DNA from 3 places in the Arthrobacter sp. UYNi723 genome. Region 1 is predicted to be linked to each of the others. Evidence: riboswitches for the same ligand, from Rfam matches in the RefSeq annotation. Region 1 holds a riboswitch; each other region holds the start of a gene.
What was found. Region 1 has a riboswitch for cyclic di-AMP ahead of ACVWY0_RS19695 (NlpC/P60 family protein). Riboswitches for the same ligand answer to the same signal wherever they lie in the genome.
Positions count from the first base shown of each region.

Region 1 (9,892 bases):
ACAGGACCAGTTTTGCGGGCCAGCTGAGGCCGTTATCGGGGGACAGGCTGACCACCGTGTTCCGCCGCAATGCCGTGTCCTGGTTGTTGGTGGCCACAAGCCACGAGCCGGTGGCGTCGTCGTCGAGGGAAGCCAGGGACGGCAGGCCGTCGAAGCGGACCAGCGAGCCGTTGTCACCCGGGTCCGGGAGGTCCTCGACCGGACGCAGGGCGCTCCAGGTGGCCCCGCCGTCGTCGGATATTGCGGCAAGGCGGCGCGGTGTGCCGCGGCTGTGCAGCAGGAGCCGCCCGTCCTGGAGGGCGGCAACCTTGTTTTCGTTGGGGGCGTGGCCGTGCGTCCGGGCGCCGATGAGCTCCCCGAGCGTCCAGGTGTCGCCGTGGTCGTCGCTGTACGCGGAAGCGGCCATGATCTCGCCGCCGGCCAGGACCACAAGCTGCTGGACCAGCCGGCCGCGGTAGGGACCGGTGTGGATCTGGATGCCTTGCCCCGCTGCGGCGAAGATTCCGGTGATGTCAGGCTCCTCGGGGCGAACCTTCTGGCGGAGCTTGAGCTGGGCGGTGATCCTGCGGTGCTGCCAGGTCAGGCCGTCGTCATCCGAGAAGCTGAGGTCGCAGTGCTGGACGTCGTCATCGGGCTCCAGTCCGGCCGCTGCTTCGAAGAATCCGGCGTGCGTTCCGGCGGCGTGGAACATAAAGATCCGGCCGTTATCCACGTCCACCAGGAGGCTCGGATCGCCGTAGCCGTTGAGGCCGCCGCCCGTCCTTACCATCTGCTGTTCGCCCCAGGTCCGGCCGTTGTCCGTGCTGCGCCGGAGCAGGAGGTCGATCGGGTTGGGCAGATCATCGAGGTTGGGGCGGCCGTCGTAGGCAGCCAGCAGGGTGCCCTGCCGCGAGACCGCGAGGGCGGGGATCCTGTATTGCCTGTAGCCGCCGGTGCCGCGGACCGCCAGGACGTGTTCGACGTCGGGCATGGCAGCCGTCATTGGCTGGTGGACATGGGATGTCATATCTCCATGGTAGGCGACGCGTAACACGCGTGTGTAGGCCGGCATATCTCTGGCAGAGTATGACCATGCTCACAGTTATAGGCGAGGGCCTTGTTGACGTTGTCCAGCGCGCCTCCGGAATCGAAGCCCACGTGGGCGGCAGTCCCCTTAACGTCGCGGTGGGCCTGGCCCGCCTCGACCATCCCGTGCAGTTCGTCGGCCGTTACGGCCGCGACGCCTACGGGGATTCGGTGGCGGCGCACCTGCGCTCCAGCTCCGTTATGCTGCCGCTGGGCCCCGACGAGCTGCCAACCAGCGTGGCCACCGCCGTAATTGACGACGACGGCGCCGCCACTTACACGTTCGACCTCGCCTGGGAGCTTCCCGGCCTGGCGGACCGCCTCGCCTTTATGCTGCAGGGAACCACCCTCCTGCACACCGGCTCCATCGCCACGATGCTGGCGCCGGGCGCCGCGGCGGTGCTCGCCGCCGTCGAGCACGCCCACCCCGCCGCGACGATCAGTTTCGATCCCAACTGCCGGCCCAGCATCATCACCGACGTGGACTATGCGCGGACGCAAGCGGAGAAATTTGTCACCCTTGCGGACGTGGTCAAGGCCTCGGACGAGGACCTGGAGTGGCTGTATCCGGGCGTGGACGTGCTGGAATCGGCGCGCCGCTGGCTGTCGCTGGGTGGCTCCGAGGGGCCGGCCCTGGTGGTGGTCACGCGCGGCGCGGCCGGTCCGTGGGGGATTACGGCCGCCGGTGAAGCCGCGATTGACGCGCCTCGCGTGGAAGTGGCCGACACCGTGGGTGCCGGTGATTCGTTTATGGCTGCGCTGCTTTCGGGGATCGTGGACCGCGGCCTGGACGGTGCGCAGAACCGGAAGGACCTGCGCGAGCTTCCGGCCGAGGGCCTGGCCGAACTCCTGGCCCACGCTGCCCGCGCGGCGGCCGTCACTGTTTCCCGCCCAGGCGCCAACCCGCCCACGCGCGCCGAACTGAACGCGGTTCCGGCGGAGTAGCGCGGGCGTCCCCGGCGAGTCGCCGCATGGGCAGGGCCGGTGGATAGCACCGCGGCCGGATCAGGCGCCGTTATGCAAATGTGACAAACAATGGTGTTTCCCGTACGGTCGAAGGCGTGCCGATTTCTCCGAACACGGCACTCCCGAGCGGATTGCCTAACTCTGCCGCTGCCCGGGATCCGTTCGCGATATTCGTCCGGCAGAGACGGGGAACCCAATTTTCGGCCTGCTTCGCGCAGGCCTTGGGGTGAAGCCGCTGTACTGCACTTGCGCAGGAACGTGCGGCCGGGTGTCTCCCATCCGAATCCGACAGCTCACCTCGCAGGCATTGGGAGAGGCCCTTTTATGTCCACGCTTAAAGCCCATGGCCGCCGCCGCGCGTCCGTCACCCCCACCAGCCAGCTTGCCGCCTTGACCAGATCAATGGCCGCCAACGCGGGCGGGGTAGGCCGCCAGGCGGCCGTCATCGCAGCCGCCTCAGGCCTGGTTCTGACCAGCGGCATCGCCGCCCAGGCCGCAGAAGCACCCCAACAGCGGGACGCGGAGCCGACGTCGAACCTGGAAGTATCGAGCCAGGCACCTGCGCCGTTCAGCGCCGACGCCACGGTCACGATATCCTACGAACGCCCGGCCGTCAGCACCACGCCTGCCCCCGTCGTCGAGGCACCCAAGCCTGCGGCCGCTGTTCCGGCGGCCGCCCCTGCGGCGAAAGCCAAGATCTCCGTCCAGCCGGCATCCGCTGCGCCGGCCGCTGCCCCCGCGGCCGGCGGCGTCAACGCCACCATGGTTTCGGCAGCCTACGCACAGATCGGCATGATCCAGGACTGCACGGTCCTGGTTGAACGGGCTCTGGGCGCCGCAGGGATCCCTGTCGGTGACCTGGGCCCGATGCAGTTCCTGAACTACGGCACGGTCGTCGCTGACCCGCAGCCCGGGGACATGGTGGTCCAGTCCGGCCACGTCGGCATCTACGTCGGGGACGGCCAGGTCCTCAGCTCAGGCCTGAACGGCAAGAACGAAACGGCCGTACACCCCCTGAGCTGGATGACGTCCAAGGGTTCCGTCACCTTCGTCCGCGCAGGCGCCTAACGAACCTGTTGATGGCCGGCTTTTCGGTGCCTTGGGGGCACCGAAAAGCCGGCCATCAGTGCGTTCCGGGCACGGCTGCCCCTCCGGACCACTCTCCGCGTATTACTAGGAGCGCCGAAATATAATTTTCGGCAACCCTAACTTGAAGGTATCCTCGTGGTGTCAGTAACCCTGAGGACGAGAACACGATGGCTACCCCCACCCTTACGGAACGGCTGGCGAGTAAGCCGCGGTGGCAGCCAATCTCATGGCAGTCCTCTTGCTGTATCAGTCAGCCAAGCTTGGCCTGGCCACCGGTCTGAGCCTGCCCCAAAATCCTCGGCCGGCGCCTCGGCACCCGCCGCCGCTGGCTGTACTGGCTCCAGGCCGAACTTGTCGCCGGGGCAACGGACATGGCGGAAGTCATCGGCGGCGCAGTAGCCCTGAACCGGCTCTTCGGGCTGCCCCTTCTGGCCGATGGCATCATCATCGGCGTCGCGTCGCGTCCATGCTCCTGCTTCCCCTCCAGTCCGCCCGCGGACAGAGGTCCTTCGAATACGCGATCATGATGCTCCTTGCCGTGATCGCCGTCGGCTTCGTCTCCGGCCTCTTCGTGAACCCGCCGGACGCCGGAGATGTTTTTTCCGGCCTTCTCCCGCGTTTTGAGGGCACCGACACTGTCCTTCTCGCGGCGAGCATGCTTGGTGCCACGGTCATGCCGCACGCCATCTACCTTCACTCATCGCTGGCCCGCGACAGGCACGGCTTCTCCGAGGATCCAGCTGTCCGGACGCGACTGATCCGCGCCACCCGGTTCGACGTCGCCGGGGCCCTCATGCTCGCCGGCGTCGTGAACATTGCCATGCTGCTGCTCGCAGCATCCGGCCTGCGGGGGATCGAGGGCACAGACGCCATCGCTGGCGCCCACTCGGCCGTCACCTCCGCGCTGGGCCCGGTCATCGGGGTCGTCTTCGCCATCGTGCTGCTGGCCTCCGGCCTCGCCTCAACATCCGTCGGGTGCTACGCGGGTGCTACGCGGGAGCAACGATCATGGGCGGACTGCTCAAGATCAAGGTTCCGCTGCTCATCCGCCGGGTCATCACACTGATTCCGGCGCTGGCGATTCCCGGGGCCGGCATCGAACCCACCCTGGCGCTCGTGCTGAGCCAGGTGCTGCTCAGCTTCGGCATGCCCTTTGCCCTGATATCCCTGATCCGGCTCACCGGAAACAGCGAAGTCATAGGCATCCACACCGATTCCAAGGCATCAAAATAGCCGGGTGGACCAGCGCAACGCTGATCGTCGGACTCAACTGGATCCTCATCGTCCTGACCATCAGCGGCCAATCCTAAGACCGGACACCTGCCCGGGCCCAGCCCAAGCCCGCGCAGTACCGGGCCGCAACATCGGAATGCGGGCCATGGCACCGGCATGCCCAGGGTGCCACCGCAGGTAACTTGTCGATCCAATGGATCCTGTACTGTCGAGAGGGCGCCGGGACTGGCAGACGCCGCCATCCGGGCTCTGCTGCTGCCGCGCAGCCGGACACGCCCACGACGAAGACGAAGGAATGCACGCGCGATGACGGAGAACACCACACAGGCGGACACACCGCGGGCAGCCGGTCCTGGGGCAGGTGCGATGCCGCTTGGTGCCCGCCAGTTGCTGATGATCGGTGGCCTCTGCGTCCCCGTGGGCCTAGTGGCCGGCCCCTATCTGCTCCTGGCCCAGCTCCTGGCCCCCGCCGGGGTGGCTATGGTGGCGGTGGCACTGTCCTACCGGGCACAGCAGCCCTGGTTTTCGCGCTGGTCCTGGACGGTCGCCGCAGCGGGTGTCCTCTGGGTGGCCGCCACGGCCACCTACTACGCCTCTATCATGATCGCCGCTGACGCTTCGGCTCCGCTCCCCGGGTCCGCCCAGATGCTATACAACGCCGGAACGGTGTTCTTCGCCGTCATGGCGGCGGCAACCCTGACGGCGATCGTGCTGAGAATGATCAGCGCCCGGCGCGCATCCCGGGAGCAGGCATCAGGGCCTGAGCTGCCCTGACGCGCGGCTGCCGGGCCGGTGCCGGTATTCCTACACCGCAGTGCGGGAACACCGGCAAGGCGGTCAGGCTCCGTTGTTCCTGCTCCTGCGGCGGATGACGAGGGTGGCAGCAAGGCCTGCTGCCAGCAGCCCGAGGGCGATCCCCACGGTGAGGGGGGCGTTATCGTCGTTCGGTGGCTTGGCGGGCACCGGTGCGGGGGCTGTGGCCTGGGTCGCCGTCGGTACTGCCGGGGCAGTCGGGGCAGCCGCGGCTGAGGTTTGGGCCAGACCCTGGACGGTGAAGGAGTACTTGCCCTCGATCGGGTGTCCGTCGGATGACACGGCCCGCCACGACACGGTATAGGCTCCGGGGGTTCCCGGAGCGGTCCGGGTGGACAGCGTCGGCCCGCTGACGGTCACTGTTCCGTCGGAGACGGTCGTGCCGGCGCCGTCCGTGACCGTGATGACGCTCAGGTTCAGGGTCGCTGAGTCGGTGGGTGGCTGCGTCAGGGTCAGTGACACAGTATCGGGGCCAGTTGTCAGCACGGCGTCCTGGGCCGGGGCTGTCGATGAGAGGGCGTCATGGGCCAGCGCAGGGCTGGCTGTCAGGGCGGCCGGCAGCAGGACAGCTGCGGCGGCGGCCAGCCGGAGACGGGTCTTAAGAGTGAGGCGGGATTGCATTTAGCGTTCTTTCGTCGGGAGAGATCAAGGTGACGCGCGCAGGCCTGCCGGAGGTAGGGGCCGGGCCCAGGGCGCACAGAACCGGATCCGCCCCCAACGCAACGGCAGCGCAGTGGCTGGCGTACGGGGTGGCGGGTCAGGTGCAGGCGGCCGGTGGTCCGCGGCGCCGGTGAGCACGTAGAACCGGCCTGCGCCGCACCGGGGTGCGCCGCGGTAGTGGGGCCGGGACCACGGCGACGGGAAGGACGGGGGCGACGGTCACGCCGGGGAAGGGACGAAGCCACGCTTCCAGCGCCCACAGCGCTGCCTCGCCTTTGGCCAGCACCGCTGCGGTCACCAGCGTCGCGATGATATGGGCCGTGAGCATGGGCGGTTCAAGGTCCCACGGCAGATGCGTATGCGCTCCCCCACCGGCGTGGACCGGCGCGGCGTCGGTGACGGCGAAGTGGCGGTGCAGGGCCGAAGCGGCGTCCAGCGGCGCCGTTTCGGAGAGGAAGGAAAACGCGGCATGCAGCAGAACCTGTCCGGCCGCCAGCACGCCGAAGAGGACCGGGGTCCTCAGCTTCCAGCGGGTGAGGAGTACGACGCCGAGCACCACCAGTGCAGCGCAGGCGGCCAGCACGGAAACGGGCGGCAGCCGGCCACCGCCGAACACGTGGGCGGCGGCGGCCATGGACAGCACGGAAACGGCCACAGCGGCGGTGCGCAGCAACCGGAAGGGCGCACGCTCACGCGACATAGAGCACCGTCCTTTCCTGCTTCCTGTCTCCCCCCGGGTTGTTCCCCGGAGCTGGGTAACCGCTACTTGGCTGCGTCGGCCAGCTTTTGCCGGAAATCCGCTTCGCTATTAAGGACGAGCTTTTCGCCGTTGAGGAAGAACGTGGGGGTTCCGGTCACGCCAAGGGCTTTGCCGTCGGCGATGTCTTTGCGGATCCGGTCCTTGGTCTTCTCGTCGGCAACGGCGGTGTCGTAGGCGGCGAGGTCCAGTCCGAGCTCCTGGGCGAAGGTCCTGAACAGTGGTGCCTGGGAGTCTTGCTTTTCGCCCCACTGGGGCTGGGTTTCAAACATTTTGGCATACATCTGCTCGTACTTGCCCTGCTGCGCGGCCGCTTCAACGGCTAGCGCTGCCTGGGCGGAGTTCCGGTGCGCCGGGAGGGGGAAGTAGCGGTTGATGAAGGTGATCCGGTCACCGAATTCTGCCTTCAGTTCCGCGACGAGTGGCTCTGCCGCGCGGCAGGCTTCGCATTCGAAGTCCAGGAACTCGACCAGCTGGGCTTTTTCGGTGGCCGGGTTGGTGACACGGTGGCTGTCTTCCCTGACCAGCTGGGCGTCGACGACGGGCGGGATGGCCGCGGGGGCGGGTTTGTTGAGAGTGAATACGGCGTACCAGATGGCGCCTGCGGCGACGATGGCCGCGAGCAGGATCCAGATGAGGGTGCGTGCCCGTTTGGCGGGGTCTGCCGGGGCCTGGGTTGGTTTGGTTTTTGTTGATGCCATCAGTGGTGGATGCTCTCCTGGTCTCGGTGGGCGGCGGGTTCGATCTGGAAGGTGGAGTGTTCGACGCTGACGTCGAAGTGTTCGGCGACGCAGCGCTGCAGGTCAGCCAAGATGGTGGCGGCGTGCCCGTCCGTCATGCAGCCGTCCTCGACCGTGACGTGGGCTGAGAGAACCGGGGTTCCGGACGCGACCAGGGAGGCGTGCAGGTCGTGGACGTCGATGACGTGGGGCAGGGCCAGGATGTGGTCACGGACTTTGCCCATGTCCAGCCCCGCGGGGGCGTTTTCCATCAGCACATTAACCGTGTCGCGGAGCAGCTTCAAGGTCCGCGGGATGATCAGCACACCGATGAGCAAAGACACGACGGCGTCCGCCTGGACCCACCCGGTGACGGCGATGATGATCGCCGCGACGATGACCGCGACCGATCCAAGGGCATCGTTGAGGACCTCCAGGAACGCGGCCTTCATGTTGAAGTTGTGGTTCCGGCCAGACGCGAGGACGATCAGGCCCACGGCGTTGCCGGCGAGGCCGATGATGCCGAACCACAGCATCGTGGATCCGGTAATTTCGGGGTGTTCGAAGAGCCGCCGGATGCCTTCGATGATGACGAAGCCGCCGACGCCCAGGAGCAGGGCAGCCTGTCCGGCGGCGGCGATGATTTCCGCACGCTTGTAGCCCCAGGTTCGTTTGAGGGTGGCCGGTTTCAGCGCCAGCGACGCGGCGATGAGCGCGATCAGCAGCCCGGTTGAATCGGTAAACATGTGCCCGGCGTCGGCCAGCAGCGCCAGGCTGCCCGTGAGGAAGGCGCCGATAATTTCCGCGACCATAACCGAGAAGGTGATGGCGAAGACGATGATCAGCTTGCCGCGCTGGCTTGTCCCGGCGGCGGCGTGATCGTGGTTGTGGCCGCTCATCGGTGCGGCTCCAGGGTCAGGGGTTCGACCGGGGCCGGACCGTTCCCGTCGCCGGTGGCCATGTCCTGCGCGCAGTCCGGTTCGTCGCAGGTGCAGATCGTGTCGACGGTCAGGATGGTGCCCAGCAGGTCATCGAGGGCGTGCGCGAGCCTGGCATCGGAGAGTTCATAACGCACCCGGCGCCCGTCCGGTTCGGCCGCGACCAGGCCGCAGTCGCGCAGGCAGGCCAGATGGTTGGACAGGATCTGCCGGCTGACACCGATCTGGCCGGCCAGATCCGAGGGGAACGCGGGTCCGGTCCGCAGCTCCATCAGGATCGCCGCCCGTGTGGGGTCGGCGAGGGCTTTGCCGAAGCGGGCCAGGACGTCGATACGGGAGAGGATGCGCATACGGGAAATCGTACAGAAATTTCTGGATTCAGGAAATCCTGTATCAACGTGTCTCTCGACGCTGGCGGGGGCAGTGGCTTCCACTGTCAGTCCTGGTTGCGGCGGCCCGGGGCCGGGTAGTCGCGTTCGTCCATCTTGGAGAGCATTGCGTTGTAGGCGGTCAGTTCCGCGTCGTGGTTCCGGTCCGCGGCCCGGTCGGTGCGGCGCATCTCGCGGGCATCGGAGCGGGACCACATCACGGCGACGCCGATCGCGATCAGAAGGGTGGGCAGCTCGCCGATGCCCCAGGTGATCGCACCGGCCATCTGCTGGTCGGCCAGGGCCGGAAGGCCCCAGTCCCGGCCGAGCCGGGTGAACCATTCGGGCTGGATCAGGGTGGTGGAGCCCATCAGAGTGACGCCGAAGAAGGCGTGGAAGGCCATCGTGGCGAGCAACAGCAGCAGCCTCAGCGGGTACGGTGCCCGCCGGGGCACCGGGTCCGTCCCGATCATGGAGAGGATGAAGAGATATCCGGTGATGACGAAGTGGACGGTCATCAGTTCGTGGCCGGCGTGCTCGCGCAGGGCAAACCCGAAGGCGTCCGAGTAATAGAACAACACGATCGATCCAGCGAAGTTCGCCGCAACAAACAGAGGATGCGTCAGGACGGCGGCCGCCGGGGAATGCACCAGGACCATGACCCATTCCCGCGGCCCGCGGGAACCGTCGGGCCGCGGCTTCAGCGCCCTGAGCGCCAGGGTGACCGGTGAACCGAGGACCAGGAACACCGGGACGACCATCGTCAGCGCCATGTGATCGAGCATGTGGGCGCTGAACAGGATCCGGCCGTAGACGGAGGGACCGCCGGAAGTGAAGAACACCAGGGCACCCAGCCCCACGAGCCACAGCACGCTTCGGATCCACGGCCACGCGTCCCCGCGCCGGTGAAGCGTCCTGGCCGCCCGCAGGTAGAGGTAGGCAGCAATGAGGGCGACCGCGATCCAGAGCCAGTCCGGGCGCCAGACCGTAAACCATCGCTCCGGGGTGAGCTCCAGGGGCAGGACGTAGCCGGTGAGGATTTCGGCCGGGGTCAGCGCCGGGCGGATGTCCTCACCGCCCGGCGGCGGTGTGCGGCCAAGCGCAGCGGCCAGGCCGCTGACAGCACCCATGATCAGCACTTCCACGACAATGAACCGCCAGAACAGCCTGCCCGTCCGGGCGGTCCCGGCCGCTGCGGCCAGGGCAGGAATGAGGCGTTGCCGGTGCAGGAAACCGATGCCGCCCAGGACCAGCGCTCCGGCGGTCTTGGCCATCAGGAGCACG
Region 1 is NZ_JBSRZM010000034.1:3,216-13,107, reverse strand. Features, by position in the region: gene ACVWY0_RS19705 (sialidase family protein) at 1-1,006, opposite strand, end outside; gene ACVWY0_RS19700 (PfkB family carbohydrate kinase) at 1,072-2,010, shown strand; cyclic di-AMP (ydaO/yuaA leader) riboswitch at 2,164-2,348, shown strand; gene ACVWY0_RS19695 (NlpC/P60 family protein) at 2,356-3,099, shown strand; partial or broken gene ACVWY0_RS19690 (Nramp family divalent metal transporter) at 3,332-4,430, shown strand; gene ACVWY0_RS19685 (hypothetical protein) at 4,660-5,127, shown strand; gene ACVWY0_RS19680 (copper resistance CopC family protein) at 5,191-5,787, opposite strand; gene ACVWY0_RS19675 (hypothetical protein) at 5,924-6,526, opposite strand; gene ACVWY0_RS19670 (DsbA family protein) at 6,589-7,284, opposite strand; gene ACVWY0_RS19665 (cation diffusion facilitator family transporter) at 7,284-8,201, opposite strand; gene ACVWY0_RS19660 (ArsR/SmtB family transcription factor) at 8,198-8,590, opposite strand; gene ACVWY0_RS19655 (bifunctional copper resistance protein CopD/cytochrome c oxidase assembly protein) at 8,677-9,892, opposite strand, start outside.

Region 2 (9,892 bases), on a different contig from region 1:
GGACCAGGTTCTCCTGGCCACCCACGATGGTCTGTACGACGTCACCGCACAGCCCGCCGCCAAAATCGGCGGCACCAACGACCTGATGGGCTTCACTGCGGGCCCTGACCAGGGCGTGTTTTACGCCTCGGGCCATCCCGGGCCAGGCTCAGACCTGCCTAACCCTGTGGGCCTGATCAAATCCACCGACGGCGGCGCGACCTGGGAGCAGCTCTCCCGCCAGGGTGAATCGGACTTCCACGCACTCACGTCGGCCAAGTCCGGCATCGTTGCCTTCGACGGGTCCCTGCGCACGAGCCCGGACGGGAAGACCTGGTCAGCTGTCGCCGCCCGGTTCATCCCGGCGGCCCTCGCCGCGGACCCGTTTAGTGACACGGTCCTTGCGACCACCCGCGACGGGGTGCAGCGCTCCACCGACGGCGGCAAGACCTGGGCGCTGGCGCCGGCCGCCCCGGTGATCCAGTTCGTGACCTTCGCCAGCCCCACCGAAGCCATCGGCGTGGAACCGGACGGTTCCGTCCATTATTCGGCCGACGGCGGGGCCACCTGGTCCCGGACGGGACGGATCGAAGGGGAGGTGCAGGCGATAGCGGCGGTGGAGGGTTCGGGCGCGAACCCCTGGGTCTGGGCCGCCACCTCCACCGGGCTGGTCGTATCGACGGACGGCGGGGCCACCTTCCGGCCCTCGGACGCCGGCTGACCCGACTGCCTCAAGGATCTGAGATGAACCCGCCAACTATCCAGATGGACCGGCGACGCTTTCTGGGCCTTTCGGCCGCCGGTGCCGCCGCCGCCTTGGCCGCGTGCTCAGGGCCGGGCAGGGTCCCTCCACCAAACCGGGTGATGCCGGACGACCCGGTGGTGGCCGCGTACGAAGCGCAGCGACTGCATACCGGAACAACACTGAACCAGACGCTGGAAACGGGGGCGTTTGAAAGCAATGTGGCCGGGAAACCGGTCACCACTTGGGGGTACAACGGCAGCCTGGCCGCGCCCGAGATCCGCGCGCGGGTTGGGGACCGGCTGAACGTGGCGCTGACCAACAAACTCAACGAGCAGACCAGCATCCACTGGCATGGCCTCGCGCTGCGGAACGACCAGGACGGCGTCCAGCACATCACCCAGGAGCCGGTGGCCTCAGGGGCCGGGTTCAGCTATGACTTCCGACTCCCCCATCCGGGTACCTACTGGTACCACTCGCACATGGACATGCAGCGTGAACGCGCCCTGTACGGAGCGCTGATCGTTGAGGACCCCGCAGAGCCGCTCACCTATGACAAGGACTGGGTCATCGTCCTCGATGACTGGATGGACGGCATCACCGGAACCCCGGACGACGTCGTCAACGAACTTTCCGGGGGTATGTCCGGAGGATCGATGAGCAGGGGTATGAAGCACATGCTCATGGGCTCCCGCAGCGACTTCCTCGGCGGAGACGCAGGCGACGTGAGCTATCCATACCACCTCTTGAACTCCAAAGCACCGGACCAGGCCCAGATCCTGCCGGCCACGGCGGGTCAGGTCATCAGGCTGCGGATCATCAACGCCGCCGGGGACACCGCCTACCGCGTCGGTGTTCCCGGTCAGAAGATCACCGTCACCCACACCGACGGGTTCCCCGTCCTACACCAGGACGCCGACGCGGTGGTTCTCGGCATGGGCGAACGCATCGATGCCCTGCTGACAGTTGCCGAAGGGTTCACGCCCCTGTTGGCCCTCCCTGAAGGGAAAACCGGGCAGGCCCTCGGCTTCGTCAGCACCGGCACCGGCAAGCAGCCGCTCCCGGCGGTGCTGCCGAACAGGCTGGAAGGGACGGTCCTGGACGGCGCCCAGCTCCAAGCCGACCCCAAGGCTAACCTCCAGGACCGCACGCCGGACCGAATCCACGAGCTCAGACTCACAGGCGGAATGGAAAACTACGACTGGGGTATCAACGGCCGCCGCTTCGAGATGATCAACCCTTTCGAGCAGGCGTTCGACATCAAGGAGGGCGAACGCATCGAAGTGAAATTCATTAATGACACGGACATGTGGCACCCGATGCACCTGCACGGTCACACCTTCCAGGTCGGTCCCGGCGGCGCACGCAAAGACACGGTCATTGTCCGCCCAAACGAGACCGTGACCGTGATCTTCGATGCCGACAACCCGGGCCAGTGGCTGGTTCACTGCCACAACGCCTACCACGCCGAACGCGGCATGATGGCGCTCTTCTCCTACATTAAGTGACCCGCATCCGTGAGACCCCGCCCGCATCTCTCCGGGAGCACACTCCACAGCAAAGGAATGTCCGCATGAGCAGTACCAAGAAGCGACGCACAGAACACCAGGCCATCGTTGCGGCCGTCCAGGCAAAGCAGCGGACCAAACAGCGCCGGTTCAATATCCTCCTTTATGGCAGCTTCGGCCTGGTGTCGGCCGCCATCATCACCGCCGTCGCCGTCGCCGTCACCGGTTCCATCCAGGAACGCAACGCCGCCGCCGAAGCCGCCAGGAAACCCATCGACGGGATCCAGACGTTTGCTGACCTGTCCCGGAACCACGTTCAGAACGCTGTTGACTACCCGCAGCAGCCCGGCGTCGGAGGAGACCACGCAGCCGCCTGGGCCAATTGCGGCATTTACACCGAGCCGGTCAGCGAACAACGGGCCGTCCATTCCTTGGAACACGGGGCCGTCTGGCTCACGTACAGCCCGGACCTGCCGCCGGACGACCTCGGGAAGCTGACCGACCTTGCCAAGGACAGACCCTACGTCCTGCTCAGTCCGGACAGTGACCAGTCCGCGCCGGTCACTGCCACCGCCTGGGGTGCCCAACTCTCGCTGCAGGACGCCAGTGACACACGGGTCGCATCATTCATCAGCGCATATGCGCAGTCCCCTGATGCCCCGGAGCCGGGTGCAGCCTGCTCCGGAGGCATTGACGGCTGAGCTGCGGGCGGCCGGGCGGCTCAGAGGAACGTGGACGGGTTAACGGTCTGGCCGTTGACCATGACCTCGAAATGCAGGTGGCAGCCGGTCGAATTTCCGGTCGTGCCCACTCCTGCGATCTGCTGGCCCTTGGCCAGGACCTGCCCGACGGAAACGCCGATGTTGGCCAGGTGGTTGTAGGTGGTCTTCAGGCCGTTGCCGTGATCCACAACGATCCGGTTACCGCCGCCATACTGGCTCCACCCGGCCTCGGTGACGGTACCGGCGCCCGCGGCGAAAACCGCCGTGGTGCAGGCTCCAGTCAGATCTATTCCAGTGTGCATTTCACCGGCCGCCCCGGTGAGCGGACTGACCCTGTACCCAAACGTGGAGCTGACGTTCATCGAGGCAAGCGGGGCCCGCAGACCCGTAGCAGCGGGGGCGGGGGCTTCGGCGGCCGGGATCGCGGGCGCCTGGACGGTTCCGGCCGGCTGGGCTGCGGGTGCCGCTGGAGGTGCCGGCTGGGAGGTGACCTCCGGACTGTCAAAGGCCAGTCCCGCGGTGGCCGCTGCCGCGACTGCGGGTTCGGCGGCCACAGCTGCAGTGGCGGCAGGCCGGTCCTGGGCTGCACCCAGGGCGCCGGGATCAGCCTGCGCCGCGGACAGCACGGTCAGGGCAATCATTCCGGTAACGGCTGCCGCCACGCTGAACTGCTGGCCGCGGAGCCGGAGGCTTGGTTCATGGCAGGCAGCACGCAGCCGGGCTGAAGACGATGATGCAGGAAGGGCACGGCGACGGCCGTGCTTGAGGCGGGCAGACAAAATAGTGGTCCTCTCGGCGCCGGCGAAGTTAGCTGTCGGATTCGGACGAGTGGACTGTCCGGCTGCCCTGCGGACGCCCTTAGGGCAGTCGCAGGGTCGGCTTCACCCCAAGGTGCTCCATGGCACCGTCTGTGGGTCCTCCGCCCCCGCCTTGAGAAAGAAGTTCATGGACCGCCGGCGGGGTTTGGCGAAGCGGTCACACCCATACCCACTGAGGGCATGTACGTCCTCAAGTCTAGAGAACGACACGCATAAGTTACAAATTCGTTATGAAACCTTGAGGTCCTTGCTCCGGAAACAGGTATAAGCACGGGGTAGCTGGCCCGTCCGGGGTCGCGTTACGCTGTGGGAAGACCGGGCTGCCCACCAAAAAGGGAGTCGAGAAACGAACTGCCACAGGGCCCCTGCAGCAGCACACGCGAGCCGGTCCGCTGCATGATGTTCCCGCCGCTCAAAACCTTGGAAGAGAGAGAACAATGACTCACGCCAGCGCCCACAAAATGCTCGACGCTTACCCGAAGGATCTGGGCAGCATCGACCAGCACAAGCTCGCCGAATGTATCGCCGCCTGCTTTGAATGTGCGCAGGCGTGTACCGCCTGCGCTGACGCGTGCCTGAGCGAGGACATGGTGGCGGAGCTGACCAAATGCATACGCACGAACCTTGACTGTGCGGACATCTGCGCCGCCACCGGCAACATCGTGTCCCGCCACACGGGCTACGACGCCAACGTCACCCGGGCCGCATTGCAGGCCTGCGCCATCACGTGCAAGGCCTGCGCCGACGAATGCGAACAGCATGCCGGCATGCACGGCCACTGCCGGGTCTGCGCAGCGGCTTGCCGCCGCTGCGAAGCCGCCTGCAACGAACTCCTCGCCTCGCTCGGGTGAGTATGTACATCGTCAGGAGCCGCCTCCTCCGCTCCCGGTATTTGCGTGAGGCGGAGGCTGCAGCGCGGTCATGGTCACTTTGACCAGCCGAAGCACCGCATCCCGGGACGTCAGGGCGCTGGCCGCTTCAAGAGCGTGAAGGCAAAAAGCAGCGAGTTCGTCCGGCGCGACATCCTGACGGAACCTGCCCGCCTCGGCACCCTGCCGCAGCAGGTCTGCCAGGAACCCCCTTAGGTGCTGCTGGGCAAGCCCCACATGGGCTCCCTGATGAAGCCGCACAAACTCAGCGGTCCCAGGGCCGGAGTGGGAGAGGAAAGCGTAGGCCTCCAACACGGACTCCAATTGCTGGCCCGGTCCCACCGCGCGGTTCCGGACCTGGCTCAGATGTTCCAGATGCGAGTTGATCTGACGCTCATGCCAGGCAGTGAGAATTGCTTCCACATCCGGGAAGTATTTGTACAGAGTGGCTCGACCGATCCCGGCTGCCTGCGCAATCTGAGACATCGTGACTGGTGCCAACCCTCGGTCCGCAACCAGCGACGCAGTGGCATCCAGGATGGCCGCACGGACAGCGTCACGGTGAGTCTCGATGGTCTCATTCCAGAGCTTGGGCATTCACGAAGCATACAACACGACACGCAATGAACACATCGTTATACTCGATACATAGTGTCTTGCAAAAGAAGCAATTGATGCCCCTGATACATGCACTGGAAAATGAGGACACCGATGACTGACCACCCAGAAGACCGACCCGCCGATTCCGCCATGGGTGGCAAGCTCAGCACCCGCCCCGCGCGTCCCATGCCCCGGTGGGTGAAGGCTTTCATCATCGCCGCTGCCGTGCTCGTGGTGGCGTTTGCTGTTATCCATCTCAGCGGAGGCGGAATGATGAGCCACACGCCGTGAAAGTGATGTCCCCGGGCCTGCGTAAAGTTGCCCTGACCACCCACATTGCCTGCTCTGTCGGCTGGTTGGGCGCCGTCGCGACGTTCTTGATTCTCGCGATCGCGGGGCTGACGGCCACCGATGCCGCGCTGGTCCGGGCAGCGTATCTCGGAATGAACGTCATCGGCTGGACGGTCATCTTTCCGCTAAGCCTGGCTTCACTGCTCTCCGGAATAGTCCAGGCCCTCGGGACCGCTTGGGGCCTCTTCCGGCATTACTGGGTCCTGATCAAACTCCTGATCACGTCGTTGGCGAGCGTCCTGCTGCTCGTGCATCTGCAGCCAGTGACCCGGATGGCGGAGATCGCATCAGCCTCGGACCTTGGGTCCATGGACATGACAGGGATACGGATCCAACTCGTCGCGGACGCCGGCGCAGCTCTGATCGTGCTGCTGGTAGCCACAGTGCTGTCTGTCTACAAGCCGCGCGGCCTCACCCGGTACGGGCAGGCCCGGACAGAAAAGCAGCACGCCCCCGCGCGGCCGTCCTGAGGTTGAAGAAGTCCGGATCCGCGCCGGGGCCGACCGTCAGGCACCAGGAAGGGCCGGCCCGCACTCCGCGGACCGGCCCTACCTGTTGCTGTTCATTGCCGCCTTCAGGCCAAGCAGGGCACTGGGGTTTTAGCCTTGCTGGGGCCCGCAGGGCGGGGAAGTGCGCGCTTAGCGCAGGACGCCGCAGGCGGCGGGGTCAGTGGCCTCTGCCGGGAGGTCCGGGTCAAGCTCACTGGCACCTTCAGGATCGCTGAAGTTGTAGGTTCCGTTGCCGTCGTAGTCCTGCCCGTGAATCACCAGGACGCCCTCGCCTTCGCGGACGGAGTCAGCGATCTGCTTGGCGGTACCGAGCCCGCCGGCACCGGGGTAGCCGGTCCCGGCCACATCAGTAAATTCGATGTTGTCCCGGCTGTAGTCATAGCTGCCGTCCTGGGAGACGGGGAACCGGGAAACGTCCAGGAAACTGGCGGGGGTGGTGTCACCGGTGGTGTTGAGCGAGACCACAACCGGGCCGTAGGCCGGAACACCCTCGACAGTATTCAGCCGTCCGTCACCGTTGCTGTCCAGCGCCAGCGTGGGGCACTCGTTCAGGGCCTGATTGCCGTAATGGATGTGCTGGGCGTGCGGGGCATCGGGCGTCAACCCGGTGGCGTGGACCTCGATGTGCTGGATCTTCTGGTTGCGGACAACAGCAGTGGCTGTGCCCGAAGCCCCGGAGCCATTAAGCTCCGTGAGTGTGGCTCTCAGCGTGACTGTCTTCTCCTCGGACTTTGGGCTCTGGGCCATTACCGGCATGGCACCCAGCGACGCAGCCGCCAGCAGTGCCACACCTGCACCACCAAAAGCTAACTTTGTATTCCGTTTCACGATTCACTCCTTGGTTAGCGCCCACAGGGGAATCCCGGTGGTCAAGTGTGATTCGTACCACCATGCCTCCAAGGATGGGTCTTCACTCGAAAAATCACGACGGCGGCATCCGGTGCTGGGGGCGTCGGCACCCGCACGTGTTAAGTTGAAAGACACGACGGGCCGCACCGGTCCGGCGCATCGGCTGGAAAGAGAAGTTCCGTGGAATCCCCCGCATCTGCCCCCGCACCCGTGAGGATCCTGACGGTCTGCACCGGCAACATCTGCCGCTCCCCCGTGGCTGAACGGCTGCTGCAGGCCGGGCTGGACCAGGTGAGGCAGGGCGGATTTGAGGTCACCAGCGCCGGAACCCGGGCCATGGTGGGCGATCCGATGCAGCCGCTGTCCGGTGACATTGTGCGCACTTTTGGCGGGAACCCGGACGGTTTCGTCTCGCGGCAGCTGACCAGCAAGATCCTGCGCGGCGTGGACCTGGTACTCACCATGACCTCCGGCCACCGCGGCGAAGTGCTCCAGCTGGACGCCTCCCTGCTCAAGCGCACCTTCACCATCCGCGAGTTCGCCCGGATGCTCGACGTCCTGGACGAGCGTGCGGACAGTGCCGCAAACGTTCCGGTATCGGCCGACGGCGGCAATCCCCTCAGTGCCAACACCGCCTTCTGGCGTGGGCTCCCCGCGCGCGCCGCGTCCGTCCGGCACCTGTCACTGCCGGCGGATTCGTCGGAGAACGACATCATCGACCCCTACCGGCGCAGCCCCGAGATCTACCGCCAGATGGAGGACGAACTGGCCCCTGCCATCGTTTCCATCCTGCGGCACGCCCGGCTGAACGTTTCCGCTTAAACCGGCGCGCCGCCGTCGTACGTTACGGCTCGGAAACGACACGCTCCGCGTTGTAGCCGGAACCGGGTCCGAGGGCGGACACTAAGTCATGGTGAGCACCCCAAACGGTCCTGATCCGATCGGCCCGGCCCCTTCCGGCCCCGAGCCTGCTGCGCCTGCCGCGCGGAAACGGCGCCGCGTGATCGCGGCGGTGCTGTCGCTGGTACTGGTGGCCGTCGTCGCCGTGTCCGCGCTGCTGTTCACCAAGCCTGCCGCGGAAGTTGCGGCCCCGGTGCCCACCATCACTGACACCGCCACCCCCACTCCGTCGGAGACGACACCGCCACCGCCCCCGGCACCGGCCCCTCCCCCGCCGCCCGAACCCATCGCGGAACTCCCCGCCGCGCCCATGAACATCCTGGTAATCGGCAGCGACAGCCGCGCGAACGCCCGGGAGCAAGCAGCCCACACCGCAGCCACGGGCGAATCGCAGGACCACCGCGCCGACACGCTCATGCTGGTCCATGTCCCGGCCGACCGCCGCAGCGTGCACGTGGTCTCCCTCATGCGGGACCTGTACGTGAGCATCCCCGACTACGGCTTCTCCAAGATCAACGACGGCTTGCAGGTGGGCGGAATCCCGCTGGCCACGCGGACGGTGGAGTCCCTGATGGGGACCCGCATCGACCACACCGTCATGCTGGATTTCAACGGGTTCAGGACGCTCACCGACGGGCTGGGCGGAATTGACGTGAACGTCACCGTGCCGTTCCAATCCACCCACGAAACGCAGCACGTCTTCACACCGGGAGTGAACCACCTCGACGGCCAGGCGGCACTGGAATTCGTCCGCGAGCGCTACGCCTTCGTCGACGGCGACTTCCAGCGGGTCCGGAACCAGCAGACGTTCCTCCGCGCCATCCTTGCCCGGCTGACCAGCGACGGCGCCCTGCACGATGTGACTGCGGTGCGGGCCCTGGTGAATTTTGCGGGAGGTTACCTCACGGTGGACCAGGGCTTTGATCCTGTGGGCGTGGCAATCCTGGCCTACGGCATGCGCGGCATCGACCCCAACGCCGTGGTGAGCCTGACCCTGCCGACGGCCGGGGTGGGCACGGCACCAGGAGGGGCGTCGGTGGTGTTCCCGGACTATGGCGGGATCGCCCAGGTGGCCGCGGCAATGCGCGAAGGCCGGCTGCCCGAGTACGCGGGCGGGTAGTACGCCGGGGGTGAATGCCTGGCACCAGCGGGCGGGCACCAAGTGAAACGGCCCCCGGCTGTGCCGTGGGCCGTTTCACTTGGTGACTTAGCTCCGGGTGGGGTCCGGGCGCAGCGGTGCGGGCCCCGGATCCGGGACGGGCAGTGGGCCGGGAGGTTCCGGCGTCGGGATGGGGCTGGGCCTGTCCGGTCCCGGGTGGCCGGGATGGGTGGGGTCCGGGTTAAAGGGGTCCGGGCCTGGTTCCGGCGGGAACGGCTCTGGTTCGTGCACTGGCGGGATGGTCATGGAACTTCCCCTCTCACGCTGGGCGGGTACGTCTTTGCGTGATCAGGATACGCCTGCCCGCCATCAACGCTCTCTCACATCCTGCAGAATTTTCCCGAACGCTCTCTCACTCCGGCTGTGAGTGCGTTCTTGATTGGCCTGCTTCTAGGCCGGACGGCGCAGTCGGACCGGGCGGGAAACCGGCGCCTTGGCTGTTTGGTCCGCTTCCTGCATCCGCGGGACGGCAAACGTCACAACCAGGCGGGCGTTCGCGTCGTCCGTGGACCTGATGGTCAGGCTTCTGGTGCCGGGCGGCACGGACGGGGTGAATACCTGCAGGTTCCGCGAGCCCACACTGGCCGAATCCCGCAATGTGTAGAGCGTGCCCCAATGGTCCTCGATGGCAATTTCCGGGATGGCCCTCCCGGCAGCGGATTCCACGTGGATGTTGGCCACCAGGCACGTGCTCCAGACTTCGACGGAGAGCACCGTGAACTCAGCGCCCCGTGTCAGGTGCAGGCCGTACGTGGGCGGCAGGAGCACCTTCCGGAGGATGCCTTTCGGAATTAGGTTTCGCATCATCGCCCCCAAAAATTACTAAGAGTGCTTACAATTAGCCCTCGATAATGACGCCCTGTCAAGGTCCCGCTCCGCGTTCTGT
Region 2 is NZ_JBSRZM010000008.1:148,461-158,352, reverse strand. Features, by position in the region: gene ACVWY0_RS08870 (F510_1955 family glycosylhydrolase) at 1-700, shown strand, start outside; gene ACVWY0_RS08865 (multicopper oxidase family protein) at 724-2,229, shown strand; gene ACVWY0_RS08860 (thioredoxin-like domain-containing protein) at 2,295-2,930, shown strand; gene ACVWY0_RS08855 (M23 family metallopeptidase) at 2,951-3,730, opposite strand; cyclic di-AMP (ydaO/yuaA leader) riboswitch at 3,736-3,903, opposite strand; gene ACVWY0_RS08850 (four-helix bundle copper-binding protein) at 4,207-4,620, shown strand; gene ACVWY0_RS08845 (TetR/AcrR family transcriptional regulator) at 4,633-5,235, opposite strand; gene ACVWY0_RS08840 (hypothetical protein) at 5,350-5,529, shown strand; gene ACVWY0_RS08835 (DUF2269 domain-containing protein) at 5,526-6,059, shown strand; gene ACVWY0_RS08830 (hypothetical protein) at 6,228-6,926, opposite strand; gene ACVWY0_RS08825 (arsenate reductase/protein-tyrosine-phosphatase family protein) at 7,128-7,769, shown strand; gene ACVWY0_RS08820 (LCP family protein) at 7,858-8,967, shown strand; gene ACVWY0_RS08815 (hypothetical protein) at 9,055-9,252, opposite strand; gene ACVWY0_RS08810 (hypothetical protein) at 9,397-9,810, opposite strand.
Region 2: it holds a riboswitch for cyclic di-AMP, as region 1 does, so the genes downstream of both, ACVWY0_RS08855 (M23 family metallopeptidase) here and ACVWY0_RS19695 (NlpC/P60 family protein) in region 1, are expected to answer to the same signal.

Region 3 (9,892 bases), on a different contig from region 1:
AGTTCGGAGACGGGTACGGTCTCCGTGCCAGCGTCGGTGATGCGGTCTGCTTCATCCGGGAGCAGGGCCGCGAGGGCGTCCAGGGCGCCCTGCGCGGAACCGAGGGCCCGCATTTCAATCCAGTGGCCCAGCAGCATGATCGCGACCAGCAGCGCCAGTTCCCACCAGAAGTCCAGGTCGAACCCGCCGAGGCCCAGGCTGGTGACCCAGGACGCTGCGAACGCAACAGTGATGGCCATCGCGATCAGGAGCATCATTCCCGGGCGCCGGGTCTTCAGTTCCTGCAGGCCGCCTTTGAGGAACGGCTGGCCTCCGTAGAGGAAAATCACCGTTCCCAGCACGGCCGGGATCCATGTCGAGCCGGGGAATTTCAGGGGCTCATAGCCCAGGAGGTGGCCGACCATCGGGCTGAAGTAGACCACCGGCACGGACAGGACCAGGGTGAGCCAGAACCTGTTTTTGAACATGGCGGTACTGTGCCCGGCGTGCTGCCCATGGCTGTGGACCGCGTGGTCATCGGCGGCGCCGTGCTCCGCGTGGGAGTGCCCGGTGTGCTTGGCCGGAGGACTTGCCACCGCCGTCGCCTGGCCCGGTACGGGCCGTGGGGCCTGGTGGCCGGCGTGGTCCACGCCGCCGTCGTGATTGTTGTGGTTTTCCATCGTTGCCCCTCCTGTGTGGGGAAGTCTTCCCAAAGGAGGCCGCCAGGGCTGTCCTCAGGGTGGGAGTTGGACTACCTGCTGATGAGGCTGTACCCGGCTGCGGCGACGGCGTCCCGGACCTCAGCGTCGGTATGGGCGCCGGAGACGCTTAGCCGGGATGTCCCTCCGGGCACCAGCTCGACGGCGGCTGATGTCACGCCGTCGAGGCCGGACACCGCCTTTTCTACGCTCTGGACGCAATGCCCGCAGGTCAGCCCCTCGACGGAGTAGTCGCTGCCTTGAACTGCCGGCGACGCCAGGGTCCGGGAAGAGGTGGAGCAGCAGCTGCATCCGGACGGTTCAGCGGCCACGAGGGGCAGTCCGGTCCGGGTTTCGGGTGCACACATGTCAGTTCGGTCCTTTGCAAGAGAAATCATGGGGAGGCGCTGGGGTTGAACGGCTGTGGCGGCCGGAAAGCGCATCGGCCTGGACAAACCACTTCACTGACAACACCCGAATAATACCCCTATGGGGTATATTTGGCAAGGTGGATGCCGGCGTCCCCCCGCGGAAATCGAACAACCGGCGTGAGCGGCCGGGCCCCGGCGCACCCCCTGTTTAGACCGGTAGGCCGGGCTCGAGTTGCATTATCGGGCCGGGGTCCTCCGCCCTCGACTGGCCCCGCTATTCAAATGTGACAATTGGGGCAGATGTCCTGTACGGTCGAACCCGTGCCGGTTTTCTCCGAGGGCGGCACTCCCGAGCTGATTGCCGAACTCTGCCGCTGCCCGGGATCCTTTCGCATATTTCGTCCGGCAGAGACGGGGAACCCAATTTTTGGCTTGCTTCGGGCAGGCCTTGGGGTGAAGCCGCTGTACTGCCTTCGCGCAGGAACATGCGGCCGGGTGTCTCCCATCCGAATCCGACAGCTCACCTCGTAGGCATTGGGAGAGGCCTCTTCATGTCTACGCTCAAAACCCATGGCCGCCGCCGCGCCGCCATCACGCCCACCAGCCCGCTCACCGGATTGACCAAATCCATGGCCGCCAACGCCGGAACTGTCGGACGTCAAGCGGCCGTTATCGCTGCCGCTTCCGGTCTGGTCCTGACCAGCGGCATCGCCGCCCAGGCGGCAGAAGCACCCCAGCAGCGGGACGCGGAGCCGACGTCGAACCTGGAAATCACCAGTCAGGCACCTGCTCAGTTCAGCGCCGATGCCACGGTCACAATTTCCTACGAGCGCCCGGAAATCAGCACCACGCCGGCCCCCGTCGTCGAGGCACCTAAGCCTGCAGCCGCCCCCGCGGCCGCGCCGGCAGTTTCCGCCGCGCCGGCGAAAGCAACGATCACCGTAGCCCCTGCTGCTGCGCCAGTGGCTGCTCCGGCCGCGGGAGGGGTGAACGCGGCCATGGTTTCTGCTGCTTACGCCCAGATCGGCATGATCCAGGACTGCACCAGGCTGGTTGAACAGGCACTTGGCGCCGCAGGGATTCCCGTCGGCGACCTGGGTCCGATGGATTTCATGAACTACGGCACAGTCGTGACGGACCCGCAGCCCGGGGACATGGTGATGCAGCCCGGACACGTGGGTATCTATGTTGGCAACGGACAGGTCCTCAGCTCCGGGCTGAACGGCAAGAACGAAACTGCCGTCCACCCCCTGACGTGGATGACGGCCAAAGGCTCTGTCACCTTCGTCCGCGCGGGCTAAATAGGAACGTGAAGGCCGGTGATTCGGTGCCTTGGGGGCAGCGCATCACCGGCCTTCTCCATGCCCGCGCAGGATCGGTCACCTCGCGACAGGCACCGTGATGCCTATCAGCGGACGGGTGTGGACGCCGGCATGACCGACGTCCCGGTCGTCTTCTGGCCGGAGAAACGGCGCAGCCGCAAGAGTTGCTGACAACCAGGACGGAGCTGGCTGCCATTGCGGCTCCGCGATCATCGGATTGAGCAGACCCAGGGCCGCGACCGGGATGCCGACGGCGTTGTAGAAGAACGCCCAGAGCAGGTTGGTCTTGATCGTGGCCAGCGTCCGCCGGGAGAGCTCGATGGCGTCCGCGACCTGGCCCAGGTCGCTTCCCATCACTGTCAGGTCCGCGGCCGCGATCGCAACGTCGGTGCCGCTGCCCATCGCGATGCCCAGGTCAGCCTGTGTCAAGGCGGCGGCATCATTCACGCCATCACCGGCCATCGCCACTGTGGCCCCGCCGGCCTGCAGCCGGCGGACGGCCTCTATCTTGCCCTCGGGCAGGACTCCGGCCATCGCATCTTCCGCCGGGATGCCACCTCTGCGGCCACAGCAGCGGCGGCCGCGGTATTGTCCCCGGTCAGCAGGGCGGGCCGCAACCCCAGGGATTTCAGCAGTCCGATCGCGGCAGCGGATCCTTCTTTGACCGTGTCGGTGAGGCTGATGATTCCCTCGGTCTCACCATCAATGCCGACCCAGATGACGGTCGCGCCGGAGGCCTCCCTCGTCTGCAGCGCCGCGTAGTTGTCTGCGGCGGGAATGATGCCGTTATCCTCCAGCCAGCCGGCACGGCCGGCAACCACCCGCCGGCCCTCCACGGTCCCGCGGACGCCCCCGCCCGGTGCGCTGTCAAAGCCTGTGACGGGCAGCAGCGGGGCGTTGGCCTTGGCTGCACGGGCGATGGCATGGGCGATCGGGTGTTCGCTGGCGGCTTCGACGGCTCCTGCCAGGGCAAGAATCTCCTCCCCGGTCGCCGAGGTGAAGGACTGTACGGAGGAAACGGAAAGTTGTCCGCTGGTCACCGTTCCGGTTTTATCCAGCACGATGGTGTCCACTGTCCGGGTGTCTTCGAGGACCTGCGGGCCCTTGATGAGGATGCCCAGCTGTGCGCCTCGTCCGGTCCCGGTCAGTAGTGCCGTCGGGGTGGCCAGGCCCAGGGCGCAGGGCGCAGGGCGCAGGGCGCAGGGGCAGGCGATCACCAGGACCGCGACCGCGGCGGTAAAGGAGGACTGCAGGTCAGCGGTGGCAAAGAGCCACGCCGCGAAGGTGATGGCCGCGATGACGAGGACGACGGGGACAAAGACTGAGCTGATCCGGTCAGCAATCCGGGCAATCGGGGCCTTGCCGCTCTGGGCCTGGCTGACCAGCTTTCCCATCTGCGCGAGGGTGGTTTCGCTGCCCACACGGGTTGCCTTGACCAGCAACCGTCCGTTGGTGTTGATCGTCGCCCCGATGACGGTGTCATCGATTCCGACTTCCACCGGAAGTGAATCACCGGTGATCAGGGAGGTGTCCACGGCGCTTTGGCCTTCGATAACGTATCCGTCAGTGGGGACTTTTTCGCCCGGGCGGACGACGAAGACATCGCCCGGCCGTAACTGGTCGGCGGCGATCCGGGTCTCGACCCGGTTGCGGAGAACTGTTGCTTCCTTCGCCCCCAGATTCAGCAGCGCCCGCAGCGCGTTGCCCGCACGCTGTTTCGCGCTGGCCTCCAGGTATCGGCCCAGCAACAGGAATGTCGTGATGACGGCGGCGACCTCGAAGTACAGGGGATAGGCACTCATGTCCATGCCTGGGTGCTCGGTCAGGGCAGGGTCCGCGAAGAGTTGCCAGGCCGAAAACAGGAAGGCGGCACTCACCCCGATTGAGTCCAGGGTGTCCATGGTGGTTGCCAGATGTCTGGCGTTGACTGCTGCGGCTCGGTGGAAGGGCCATGCGGCCCAGCTGACCACGGGCAGGCTCAGTGCAAAGGCCACCCAGCCCCAGTCGGGAACTGTGCTGCCGGGAACATGGAAATGATCATTACCGGCAGGGTGAGAATAGCAGCGAGCAGCAGCCGCGGACGCAGGGCGGCGGCTGCTGCAGAGGCGGGCTGAGCCTCATCGTTCAGCCCACTCAGGGCCGGGTCATCCTCAGGCCCCAGGCCGCGTCCTTCGCCTGTCCCGGGGTGTGCTTTGAGTCGTGCCGAGTAGCCGGTGGCTGTGACCGTATCGATGATCTGTTGGTCCGTGATGGAGTCGGGAAACGGTGACCTGTGCGGATTCCAGGGGAAGGTTCACACTGGCCTCGACCCCGTCGAGTTTGCCAAGTTTGCGTTCGACCCGGGCGACGCGCGAGGCGCAGGTCATGCCTTCGATGTCGAGTTCGATGATGCGGGTCCTGGTAAAGGTTTCGGCGTCCATCCTTAGGTCCCGCTGCTGACCAGGACGTCGCCGGCTTCCGTGATGGCTTCACCGATCTGTTCAGGCTCCAGTTCGGACGCCGAGGTGATGGTGGCAACTGAAAGTCCGTCCTTGTTCAGTTCGACGGCTACGTCCTTGACGCCGTCGAGTTTCTGAAGCTCTTCGGTGACGGAGGCAACGCAGTGGCTGCAGTCCATGCCCGAGATGTTGACCGTTGTGTTGATGCTCAAGGCGATTTTCCTTCGTTGCTAGCGCAGCAGACGCCCGATGGCCTCTGTTGTTTCCTTGACTTTCGCCCCGCCGGCTTCGTCGGATTCCGCCGCGGCGTTGACGACGCAGTGGCCAATGTGTTCTTCCAGCAGGCCCAGACTGACCGCGTGCAGAGCCTTGTTCACGGCCGCGACCTGGGTCAGGATGTCGATGCAGTACGAATCCTCATCGACCATCCGGGCGATGCCGCGCACCTGCCCCTCAATGCGTTTGAGCCGGCGCAGATACGCGTCCTTCTCGCTGGTGTACCCGTGGTCAGCCGCTGCGGCGGTGCCGGTGGCCTCAGTGACGTTCTGGCTGATGGAAATTCCTTCACGCATACCAACAACACATACCCCCTAGGGGTATAATTTGCAACTACCCCCTTGGGGTATAGCGCGCGCACGATTTACGCCTGCAGAGGTGCTATGACTGACCCGAAGGCCGGGGTCTCCTGTGACAGAAGGCCAATGCAGGTTTCGCCGGTGTGTCAGCATTGGGGGGTGACGCTGAGCAAATCGCCGGCCTGATGCGAACCTGTCAAGCAGTGTCGCCAACCCGTGAGGACTACAGAACCGTATGAGCAGCGATGACCACGAAGATTCCCTCCCCACGCCTCCTGGAGGGGCACCAGCCGGCAGTACGGGGATGCCGCTTGCGGCCCGACGGATTGTCCTGATCGGCGCAGCCTGCGTGCTGGTGGGGATTCTGGCAGGGCGGTTCGTCTTTGGCGGCCTCGTCCTGGCTTCGGCAGGAACCGGAACCCTGGCCGTGGCGCTCTCCTACAGCGCCGGCCTCAGATGGTTCTCTCCATTGTCGTGGCTCGTCAGCATCGCCGGCGCGATCTGGACAGCAGCAACAGCCGGGTACTGGTGGGTCATTACCGCGGCCGCCGACGCATCTGCGGCCGCGCCGGCCATCGCTCCCGCCCTGTTCTACATCGGCGTCGGGGCAGTCGTCACCATGGCGGCCGGCCTGCTTGCGGCGACGATCCTGCGGATAGTCCGGTCCCGGGGAGGTAGGCCGGCGCCGGAGCTGACGAAGGAACCCGGGGAAGGACACGGCGCGGCCGCTCAGCCGTAGGCTCAGCAGGGCGAATGACAGGGGCACGACGTGCGACACGTTTGCTCGACGGGCACGCCACAACATGGCGCCCCGGCGGTGGGCGCCTCCCTTCGGCCCGGCATGCTCCTGACGTCATGCCCGGCGTCCCGACAGCGGTCGGGGCGGGGAAGGGACTGTCTTCCCGATGCCTCTGGACCCCGTGATGATGGTCAGATGCCCGGGCGCCCCGGAACCTACTGCAGACCGTACTCGAACTCGTCCAAAAGCCCGGCCCGCCCGACCAACGCAGCGGGAGTTGCTCCTGCCGTCGGCTTGAGGGGGCTCTGCACCAGACCTCCTAAGGGAATGTAGGTGAAACTAGGTGAAAGTGGTGAAAACTTCTGCGTCGTGGCCCGGCAAGTCCATGGCCCGGAAGCCGAAGGGTAAGGCCGGTGGCATCTGGGCCATGACCGGGGACGAGCATTATGTCGAGCACGCGCCGTAAGGCGTGGCTGTCCTTTCTCAATTTAGTTGGCCACCTTGACGTGGGAAAAGGCCAGATAAATTGAGACGGATGGGGTAGGAACCGTCTCAATTTAGTTGGCCATTCCGTATCGAACGCTCGGCGTCCTTGTCCCACGGGGGTGAGGTCAGGGGAAGCGGGCTGAGGCCCGGTGTCGCTGAGTGGAGTGCCGAGGCCGGTGGGCTATCTTCCCCAGATTCTCCAGGCTTGAGCCAGTGTCGTGCTGTATGGCGTAGTGCCTGCCATACGGGAGGGATTCCTCTCGATCTCTCCGGCGATTGCGTTGAATATGGCGGTGATCCGGTGGGCTACGCGCCATGATTCGTTGTCCTCGGCCTGGGGGAACATCCCCGTACTGGCTTTGACGCTCACGGCGTGGCGTTCACGGGCACGGAACCCGGGTTGGAGCATCCCTGTGTTGAATCCCGGGTCCGTGACAAGTCGGGCGATTCTGACGGTTTCGGGGTAGGTGAGCAGGTTGGGGTTGGAGGTGGCGACCCGATGATTCCGCTCAGCCATCTCGGATTGAGCGATCCCGGTGATCGCGCATTCGCGCGCCCATTGCATGATGGGGGATCGGACGAGGACGCCGCGTGGGGCAAGGACCCGGCGGTAGTGGCGTTCGGCGGCGACGAGTTCGGGCAGGGCCCGGATGTCGTGCTGTGGGGTGCCGAGCCAGCGCCGGTGTCCGGCGCAGACCCACCCGATGCGCGGCAGCCGCCCGGTTCCGCCTGATCCTTGGGTGCAGCGCAGGCAGAGCATGCGGTCGATGACGTCGGCGCCGTCGATCACGGCGGGCGTTGCGAAGGCGTTCTCGTGAAGCGCGCCGAGGCTGCGCCAGGCCTGCAGCCTTTCCGGGGTCCGGCGGTGGCTGGGCTTGGGGATGGATCCCGCTTCGGAGAGCGAGCGTTCGATCTTCTCGACGGTCGTGCCGTTGCGGGCGGCGTGGCGGGAGGCGTAGCTGATCAAGCCCTCGCCGCCGAAGATCCTGGTGGGGACGGGGAGCGGCTGGATCGTCATTGGGCCCGCTGCAGCCCGCGTTTGTGGCTGCCGGCGGACATGGCTGCACGTGTGTGGTGGTGTTCTTCGGCGGCGTAGTCCGTGGCTGTGGCCTGGAGGCGGCGACGGTCGATCTTTTCGGTGCCGTCGATGATCGCTCCGATGGCCGCGTCCGACAGGAGGGCGCGGAGGCCGCCGATGCTCCCGCCGGTGCGGTCCCACAGGTATGCGGCTTCCTCGGCGAGGGACTCGGGTTCGTGCTCGGCAAGCGGGAGGAGGTCCTCGACGCCGAGGACGAGTTCGGTCCAGGCCTCGCGGTCTGCCTTGGATCCGTTTCCGTAGGGACGCATCTGATGCATGATCATCCTGGCCTTGATCTGCCTCCCCATGTCCCCGGCGAACAGGTCCGTGGTGGGCAGGTCGATGCCGGCGTAGAGGAAGGTCGCGTCCAGCCGGTCGGCGAACTGTTTGAGGGTGCTGGCCGCCTCGGCGCCGGCCTGCCTGTTCGTCGTCAGGTTGTGAACTTCGTCGACGACCACCAGCGATGTCCCCAAGGTGCGCAGCACACCCACGACGTGCTCGGTGACCAACTGCGCGGTGGACCGCTGGGGCACCGGTAGGCCGAGCCAGCTGGCGAAGGCCTGCATGAGCATCCTCGGTGTGGTCGCTGGGGGGACCACAGCGTAGACCACCGGGGCGAAGGACACGTCATCGATACGATCGAGGCGCCTGCGCTCGGCTTTCTCATGGCGCTTGCCGATCAGCAGCGCGGCGGTGGACTTGCCCATCCCGGCCGCCCCGGAGACCGCAAGCCCTCGCCGCGCCGTGGCGGTGGTGGCCGCGTTGCGCGCGAGGATGATTCTGGTCTGCCGGGTAAGGGCATGCGTGTCCGTGGTCTCCAGCACGGTGTCGGCCGCCAGCCAGCCGAAACGTTCCCGGTCGTAGGCATCCTTCTCCTCGGGGGAGAGTGCTTTGAGCTCCTTGCGGGAGAGCCGCTCCGGCTCGATCGGGGCGTGGTCGACGAACTGGCGCCAGGCGGTCAGGGAGTCGGGGGTCGCGATGGCTCAGTCCTCCAGAAGGTCGATACGGCGGGCATGACGACGCGGACGCGGACGCGGACCCGCAGGTGCGATCGCAGCCGCCGCGGACGGGGCAGCGGCGCCCGGTTCGGGCTTGGGTTCTTCTTCAGAAACAGGGGTCAGAAGCCGAAGCGGAGCCGGATCCGGAACGCTCGACGGCGAGGCGCTGGCTCGCCTGGCGGCCCGGGCCTCGGCCCGACCTGCCGGGGCGGTCATGATGCGATTGACCTCTGCGAGCAGGTCGGCGCCGGGGATGCTGCCGGAGCGCCTGTCCAGGGCCTTTTTCGCGGCGGCGAGGACGTCGAGGGAGAACGGGCCGGCGAGTTGGCGTGCCATGGTCCATTCGGCTTCGATCCAGACACCCCTGCGGTGGTCGCGGACATGGATGGACTGCAGCCGGTAGGGATCGTAGCGGATCTCCCAGCGTCCGTTCGCGGGGGCGGGCAGCCCCGAGTGCACGCCCCGGTATTCGTGCAGGGCGGGATTGTCGTAGTGGAGGTTGTGGAAGTTGATCCCGTACGGCTGGATGGTGCGCCAGTCCAAGGGCAGCAGGGCGATGTAGTCCTCGCGGGTGAGCGTGACCGGGATCTGCGGGGCGACGCCGGAGAGCGCGGCGAAGGCCTCGTTCGGGGTCAGGTCCTTCTTTGGCATGGCCGGGTGGCGCAGGCCCGGGTGCGGGCGGTTCTGCCAGACGGCGACGAGCCACCAGTCAAGCAGGTTCTGGACATCGGCCAGGCTGAATCGTGCCTCGGCGGCGGGGTCCTTGCCGCGGCGGACGACGTTCGGGCCGGTGTAACCGGCGAGGTATTGCGTGAAGCCCGAGTTGACCCCGGCGAAGAAACGCTCGATGTGGGGCTTGTCGGTCCCGGTCCGCGGTGCGGCCTTGGTCAGGCTGATCTGGAGGCGTTCGCACGCGCTGGTGAACGTGGCGCCGATGTAGACCTTGCCCCGGTCCACGGTGATCGACTCTGGCACGATGACGGGCTTGGCAGCGATCGCGGAGCGGACGTCCGCGCCGCCAGGGATCATGCCCTGGGGCAGGACCGATCGGGAGTAGCCCAGGGCTGCGTCCCAGCCGGGCTGCAGCGGCAAGGGGGTCATGGCCCTGGCCAGCAAGACCGCGGCGTCGACTGCCTTGGTCGCCTCGGGGCGCAGGACCGCCGCCAGAGGCGTCCGGGTCGCGATGTCCAACGCCACGGTCAGGTCGG
Region 3 is NZ_JBSRZM010000015.1:232-10,123, forward strand. Features, by position in the region: partial or broken gene ACVWY0_RS12720 (P-type ATPase actuator domain-containing protein) at 1-659, opposite strand, end outside; gene ACVWY0_RS12725 (heavy-metal-associated domain-containing protein) at 731-1,075, opposite strand; cyclic di-AMP (ydaO/yuaA leader) riboswitch at 1,398-1,596, shown strand; gene ACVWY0_RS12730 (NlpC/P60 family protein) at 1,600-2,349, shown strand; partial or broken gene ACVWY0_RS12735 (heavy metal translocating P-type ATPase) at 2,327-4,790, opposite strand; gene ACVWY0_RS12740 (heavy-metal-associated domain-containing protein) at 4,793-5,020, opposite strand; gene ACVWY0_RS12745 (metal-sensitive transcriptional regulator) at 5,039-5,380, opposite strand; gene ACVWY0_RS12750 (hypothetical protein) at 5,619-6,122, shown strand; gene ACVWY0_RS12755 (hypothetical protein) at 6,790-7,626, opposite strand; gene ACVWY0_RS12760 (ATP-binding protein) at 7,623-8,510, opposite strand; gene ACVWY0_RS12765 (transposase) at 8,670-9,892, opposite strand, start outside.
Region 3: it holds a riboswitch for cyclic di-AMP, as region 1 does, so the genes downstream of both, ACVWY0_RS12730 (NlpC/P60 family protein) here and ACVWY0_RS19695 (NlpC/P60 family protein) in region 1, are expected to answer to the same signal.